Regions from separate parts of the Streptomyces sp. NPDC096013 genome, predicted to be linked through region 1. Evidence: riboswitches for the same ligand, from Rfam matches in the RefSeq annotation. Region 1 holds a riboswitch; the other holds the start of a gene.
The links. A riboswitch is a leader RNA that binds a small molecule or an ion and turns the genes downstream of it on or off. The one in region 1 is predicted to bind cyclic di-AMP.

Region 1 (3,443 bases):
GGGCGATCATGAACTCCTGGATGTCCACGTTGGAGTCGGCGTGCGAGCCGCCGTTCAGGATGTTCATCATCGGAACGGGCAGCAGGTGCGCGTTCGGACCGCCGAGGTAGCGGAAGAGGGGGAGGTCGCTGGCCTCGGACGCGGCGTGCGCGACGGCGAGGGAGACGCCGAGGATGGCGTTGGCGCCGAGCGAGCCCTTGTTGTCGGTGGCGTCCAGGTCGAACATGGCCTGGTCGATCAGGCGCTGCTCGGTGGCGTCGTAGCCGACGAGCTCCGGGCCGATCTGCTCGATGACGGCGAGGACGGCCTTCTCGACACCCTTGCCGCCGTAGCGGTTGGGGTCACCGTCACGCAGCTCGATGGCTTCGAAGGCACCCGTGGAGGCGCCGGACGGAACGGCGGCACGACCCGTGCTGCCGTCGTCGAGGCCGACCTCGACCTCGACCGTGGGGTTGCCTCGGGAGTCCAGGATTTCCCGGGCTACGACGACGTCGATGGACGGCACGAGCATCTCCTTCTTGGGATCTGACGCGGCTACGGCAGCACCGCAGCGGCTCTGCGAGACGAGCCTAACCGGCTCGGGGCGATTGGCCATCCGGTCGGCCGCCTGATGGACAGAACCGAGAGTAAATTGTTTCCGAACGGAACAAAAAGTCCCGGCAAGCGGCGGGCATGAGCACGGGGCGGCAGGCCGGGGGACGCAAAAAGCCCCGCTCCGGTGCGTACGGGGGAACACGCACCGGAGCGGGGGGCCCGTGTGGGACGGGGGTGGCCCTCACGGGGTCTCCATGGTGGACACCACGGATAGGAGGGAGCTGTGGTTCAGCTACGAGCCGCGTAGGTCACTTCAGGTGGAGCTGCTGACCCGGGAAGATGAAGTCGGCGTCGTCGATGATGTCCTTGTTCAGCTTGAACAGCTTCTGCCAGCCGCCCTTCACCTTGTGCTTCTCGGCGATGGAGCTGAGGGTGTCACCCTTGACGACCTTGTACTCGCCGTCACCCTTCTTGACCTTCTTGCCGGTCGGGGTGGTGACGGTCTTCTTGGCGGCCGGACGCTCGGCGGAGCGGGAGGCGGTGGTGTCGCCGCTGGAGCGCTCGCTGGTGGAGCTTCCGCTCGACGAGCTGCCGCTGTTGGAGCCGCTGGAGCTGGAGGAGCTGCCGCCGGAGTAGGAAGCGCCCGACAGGCCGGTGCCACAGGTGGGCCAGGCGCCCTTGCCCTGGGCGGCGAGAACCTTCTCGCCGATGGCTATCTGCTGGGACTTGGAGGCCTGGTTCGCGGTGGAGGCGTAGGCGGTGCCGCCGTACGCGGCCCAGGTGGACGCGGAGAACTGGAGACCGCCGTAGTAACCGTTGCCGGTGTTGATGGACCAGTTGCCGCCGGACTCGCACTGGGCGACGGTGTCCCACTCGGAGGCGGTGGCGGCGGAGGCACTGCCGGTCGCCATGAGCGGGGCGGCGATGGCGACACCGGTCACGCCGGCGAGCGTGGCGACGCGGGTGGCCTTGGACGGACGGCGGTGCTTGCCCTTGCTGGAAAACAGCATGGAAGATCCCAATCCCCTCACCGACGCCTGCGAGGTGAGCTGTCGGGTTCGGGCCGTGTGAGTTGCCCGGCCGCGCACCTCTCGGCGCACGACTTCACCCCAAGCCGCACCCGGCATCAACTGCCGGGCCCGGCACTTACCTTGGGTCCCCCGCTCCTGCCTACGGCGCTTGACGCGACGACTGTTCCCGGAGGCCGCTGGCAGGACTCGGCGTTGCGGCAACCGGTGCTCGTGGTGACGAGCGGCCTTGACCGTAGACAGAGAATCCGCGGGATTTCAAAGACGATCAGGGCTTCTGAGACTCATCCCACACTTTCGCCAAACCGGACATTCAGCGCGAAGCGTGACGTGAACTCCCGCTGTATTCCTGCTACTTTCCGCCCGTTTCCGTCCCGACGTCCAGCGTCTGACCGGCGGCGATCTGTGTCGGATCGGCGCCTATCACCTTTTTGTTCTCGGCGTAGAGCGCACGCCATCCGCCGTCGAAGCCAAGGGAGTCGGCGATGGACGCGAGGGAGTCGCCGGCGCGGACGATGTACGTCTGCGGCGTCACGCTCTCCTCGGCACTCGCCCCGCGGTGCTTCCCGACACTCTGCGGCGCGTCCACACCGCTCGCACCACCCGTGCCGCTCGCACCGCTCACGTCATCGAGCGCGCCGGTGTCGACGAGGCTCGATTTGCCCACCGCCTGGGCCGAGTTGTCCGATTCGTCGAGTTTCGGAGAGGCCTCGGCCGAGTTGCCGCTCTTCGAAGGAGTGGTGGACTTGTCGGACTTGGAGGAGTTGGTCGGGTTGTCCTTCGCGGAGGGCGAGGGGCTCGACGAGGTGCCGGACGAGTCGGAGGACGACGAATCCGTGGTGCCGGGGGTACCGGAGGTGCCGGATTCGGACAACCCGGACGAAGCGGAAGAGCCCGAGGAACCGGAGGAGTCGGAGGAGCCGCTGGAGTCCGTCGCACCGGCCGACGGGGCGTCACTCGCGACGCCGGTGTCGACGTCCGTCGAACCGGAGTTCGTGGTGAGGCCGGAGAGCAGCGCGCAGGTGAGCCACGGGGTGGTGCCCTCGGCGTCGAGGATCTTCTCGGCGACGGCTATCTGCTGGGAGCGGCTGGCCAGGTCGGGGCTCGGGGCATAGTCGAGGCCGCCGTACTTGTCCCAGTCGTCCAGGGACATCTGTAGCCCGCCGTAGTAGGCGTTGCCGCTGTTCTCGCTCCAGGAGCCGCCGCTCTCGCAGTTGGCCACCTTGTCCCAGGTGGTGCCGTCGGCGGCGTTCGCGGAGGCGGCACCGAGCAGCGGAATCGCGATGGCGGACCCGGTCACCCCGGCCGCGACGAGAAGAGCCGGAGCCTGACGGGGGCGACGGTGACGACCGTTCCCGGAGAGCATGCGGAGACCTTTCGCGTGACAGCGGGGAGCGCGCGGCGGTGGGGGGTTGGGGTCGTACGGGTCGCCGCGCTGGTAGGTGAACGTATCCACAGTCGATCACTTGTCACAAGTTAATGCCACGGAGATCACGTGAAGATCACAGAGTTGAGGAAGTGTCACTTTCGGGTTTAGGGGGCGGGGGGACGGGTTCGGGGAGGGGGTGACGGGGCGGGTTGTGTGGGTGGGGGGTCGGGTTGGCGGGGTGGGTTGCCCGGCCGGGGAGTCGGGTTGGCGAAGTGGTGTGCCTGGGTGGGGAGTCGGGTTGGTTGGCGAGGCGGGATGCCCGGATGGGAGATCGGGCTCACGGGGCGGGTTGCCTGGCTGGGGAGTTGGGTTGGCGGGGTGGGTTGCCCCGCCGGGAGGTCGGGTTCACGGGGTGGGTTGCCCGGCCGGGGAGTCGGGTTGGCGAGGCGGGATGCCCGGATGGGAAATCGGGCTCACGGGGCGGGTTGCCTGGCCGGGAGGTCGGGTTCACT
Region 2 (3,443 bases), on a different contig from region 1:
GCTCCGACTCGGCGTACTGCGCGGCCCGGCCGGACCGCGCGCTCTCCACGGACGTGCCGGGCCGGTACTTGCCGGTGAGGAAGCCGGCCGCCAGCGAGAAGTACGGGAGGGCCGACAGCCCGCCGCGTGCGGCGACGTCCCGCAGCTCGCCCTCGTAGGTGTCGCGGGAGACGAGGTTGTAGTGGGGCTGGATGGCGATGTAGCGCGCGAGGCCCTCGCGGTCGGAGAAGTCCAGGGACGCCTGGAGTCGTGCGGGCGAGATGTTGGAGGCGGCGATGTGCCGCACCTTGCCCGCCTTCACCAGCTCGTCGAGCGTGCCGACGATCTCCTCGACCGGCACGTCCTCCTTGTCGAAGTGCGGGTAGTACAGGTCGATGTAGTCGGTGCCCAGGCGGCGCAGGGAGGCGTCGGCCGCGGCCTTGATGTTGGCGGCGGACAGGCCCGGGTACTCGGGGTGCTGGCTGACCTTGGTGGCGATGACGACGTCCGAGCGGTTGCCGCGGGCCTTGAGCCACTTGCCGATGACGGTCTCGGACTCACCGCCCTTGTTGCCCTCGATCCACGCCGTGTACGAGTCGGCGGTGTCGACGAAGTTGCCCCCGGCGGCCGTGTAGGCGTCGAGCACGGCGAAGGAGGCCGCCTCGTCGGCGGTCCAGCCGAACACGTTGCCGCCGAGGTTCAGCGGGAAGATCTCCAGGTCGGACCGGCCCAGCTTGCGAAGAGAAGTCATGCCATACGTCAACGCCCGCGCCGGAACCGGATATTCCGGCACAGCACGGGCGGACGGGGTCGGCTCAGGGTCCGCTCAGGGGTTGAGGCCCTTGCTGCGCAGCCAGGGCGCCGGGTCGCTCCCGGTCGCGGCGCCGTTGATGTGCACCTCCAGGTGGAGGTGCGGCCCGGTGACGTTGCCGGTCGCGCCCACGCGGCCGATGACCTCGCCGGTGGAGACCTTCTGCCCGACGCTGACGTTGATCGAGGACTGGTGGCAGAACCACAGCTCGGTGCCGTCGTCGAGGGTGAGGATCGTGCGGTACCCGTACGACCCGGCCCAGCCGGCCTCGGTGACCGTGCCGCTGTGGATGGCCTTGATCAGCGTGCCGGTGGGCGCGGCGAAGTCGAGACCCGTGTGATACCCGGAGGACCACATCGAGCCGGCCTGGCCGAAGGTGCCGGTGATCGTGTACGAGGCGACCGGCAGCGTGTACTGCTTGGCGAGTGCGGCGAGCTTCGCGGCCTCGGCCTTCTTCGCGGCGGCGGCCTCCGCTGCCTTCTTCGCGTCGGCCGCCTTCTTCGCCGCGTCCTTCTCGGCCTTGGCGGCGGCGTCGACGGTCTGCTTGGCTACGGCGGCCTCGGCGGCGGCCTGCGCCTTGCCGTCGACCTGCACCTGCTGCGACTCGGCCTGCGCCATGATCCGGTTGCGGAGCAGTTCACCCGCGTCCGAGGTGCCCTTGGCGGTGTCGGTGGTGACGACGCCGACGCTGCTGAGCGCGGTCGCGGAGCCCTTGGGGGTGCTGCTGGACGAGTCGTCGAGCAGGTGGCCCACCGAGGGCAGGTCCGGCAGGGAGATGGAGACCGGCGGCTTGCCGGTGTTGGCGCTGGCCATGCCGCCCGCGCTGACGGCGGCTATGACACCGACGCCCAGGACGGTGGAGCTGCGGGCGAATCCTCCGCCACCACGCTGCTTTGCGACACGGTGCTTGCCGCGGTTGGGGGAAACGGTCTCCGCGCTGGGATTCCACTCCTCCCAGGGGCCCTCGTCGGGGCGGTAACCGCCGTAGACGACAGGGGCTTCAGGGGCAGCCTGGTTTGACGCCACGTGGGCGTGCTCCTTTCCTTCCTTCTCGCCTACCGGGTTAGCTGACGGGTTCGGAGCAGGAAGGTCTCCTACGCGCGTAAACCGGACGTGTCTCCACGACGGTCGACGAGCGATTCACCCCAAGTGGTGGTTCCCCGGTTCCCTTGCGGGATTCGGCGCGTGCGCACGGAGCCGTCTCTTGTGACGGCTGGGACGACCGCGCTGCGTTATCGAACGTTAATAGACACGGGCGCCCGTTTCCAAGCTGTTCGGCTTGATCATTAACCTTTCCTTGCTGGACGAACGGCCCACCACCGGCGAAAAACGGGCGAGTTGGCCAAGTCTCGGAATTCCTTCGGGTATTGACGGTATGTCAGTTGTTATGCGGAGGGCACCGGCACGGTCACACCTGGTGACAACGGCTGGGGATGCCGTACGGCGATCATCGCCATGTCGTCCGTCATCCAGCCCCCGGAGTGCCGCCGCACCTCCCTGGCGAGGATGCCGAGCAGCGCCTCGGGGGTACGGAAGGTCCGCCCGGCCAGCCGCGCCGCCGGGTCGTAGAAGACACCGCGGGAGTCCCGCGCCTCGGACAGCCCGTCGGTGTGCACCAGAAGAGTGGCCCCGCCCGGGAACGCGAACTCCTCGGCCCGGTCGGGCCAGACCCCCAACTCGCCCATTCCCAGGGGCAGTGCGGGCTCCCGGACCTGCAACGTGCCGACAGTGCCGTCCACATGAAGGAGCAGCGGCGGCGGATGCCCCCGGTCGACGATCCGTACGACGCCGTCGCCGTGCGGGAGTTCGACGAGGACGGCCGTGGTGAACCCCTCGAACGCGTCGAGCCCGTCACGCCGGGTGCCCTCACGCGCGAGCGCCCGCTCCAGCCGCTGCGCGACCGCCTCCAGCGTCGCCTCCTGCTCGGCGGCCTCCCGGAACGCCCCGATGACCACGGCGACGGCGGCGACCGCGCCCATGCCCTTGCCGCGCACGTCGCCGACGACCAGCCGTACGCCGTGCGGGGTGTCCTGCACCGCGAACAGGTCGCCGCCGATGAACGCGCCCTCCTGCGCCGCCTCGTAGCGGGCCGCGATCTCGAACCCGGCGATCCGCTCGGCCGGTTCGGGCAGCACGGCCCGCTGGGCGGCCTCGGCGATCTCGCGCGCGGAGGCGAGCTGTTCGCTGCTGCGGCGGACCAGGAGGTTGATGAGGACGGCGAGCACGGCGACCGTCGACACGGTGGCCACCTCGGTCAGCGCGCCGGTGTCGTAGACGATGCCGAGCCTGATGTGGATGGCGAGGACGAGGGCGACGGACGCGAGGCCGGTGAGGACGGTGCCGCGCCGGGAGTAGAGCGGGGCGGCCACCAGCGGGGCGGCGGTGAAGAGCGGGGCCGCCGTGAACTCGGCCGGGGTGAGGTAGTCGTAGAGCGCGGCGGCGATCAGCAGCAGGACGGGGAGGCGGCGGAGGACGGCGCGGGTGTACGAGATCCGCCGGCCCTCGCTCTCGGGCCGGGGCGCGGGGCTGTCGCCGAGGCCGGGGTCGGGCACGGGATCGCCGGGCAGACGCCCGCCGGCTCGCACATACGGACCCTCCTCCTCCACGGAACCAGTTTTTCCCGGCGGGAGGAGGGCGGCGAGCGGGGTGGGCC

Region 2: it holds a riboswitch for cyclic di-AMP, as region 1 does, so the genes downstream of both, ACIRB1_RS23475 (M23 family metallopeptidase) here and ACIRB1_RS12565 (transglycosylase family protein) in region 1, are expected to answer to the same signal.

Annotation. Positions count from the first base shown of each region.
Region 1 covers NZ_JBIWGK010000003.1:217,709-221,151, forward strand. Annotated here, with positions in the region: gene eno (phosphopyruvate hydratase) at 1-511, opposite strand, end outside; gene ACIRB1_RS12565 (transglycosylase family protein) at 843-1,544, opposite strand; cyclic di-AMP (ydaO/yuaA leader) riboswitch at 1,554-1,722, opposite strand; gene ACIRB1_RS12570 (transglycosylase family protein) at 1,915-2,928, opposite strand.
Region 2 covers NZ_JBIWGK010000006.1:559,413-562,855, reverse strand. Annotated here, with positions in the region: gene ACIRB1_RS23480 (aldo/keto reductase) at 1-730, opposite strand, end outside; gene ACIRB1_RS23475 (M23 family metallopeptidase) at 806-1,816, opposite strand; cyclic di-AMP (ydaO/yuaA leader) riboswitch at 1,828-1,984, opposite strand; gene ACIRB1_RS23470 (PP2C family protein-serine/threonine phosphatase) at 2,176-3,396, opposite strand.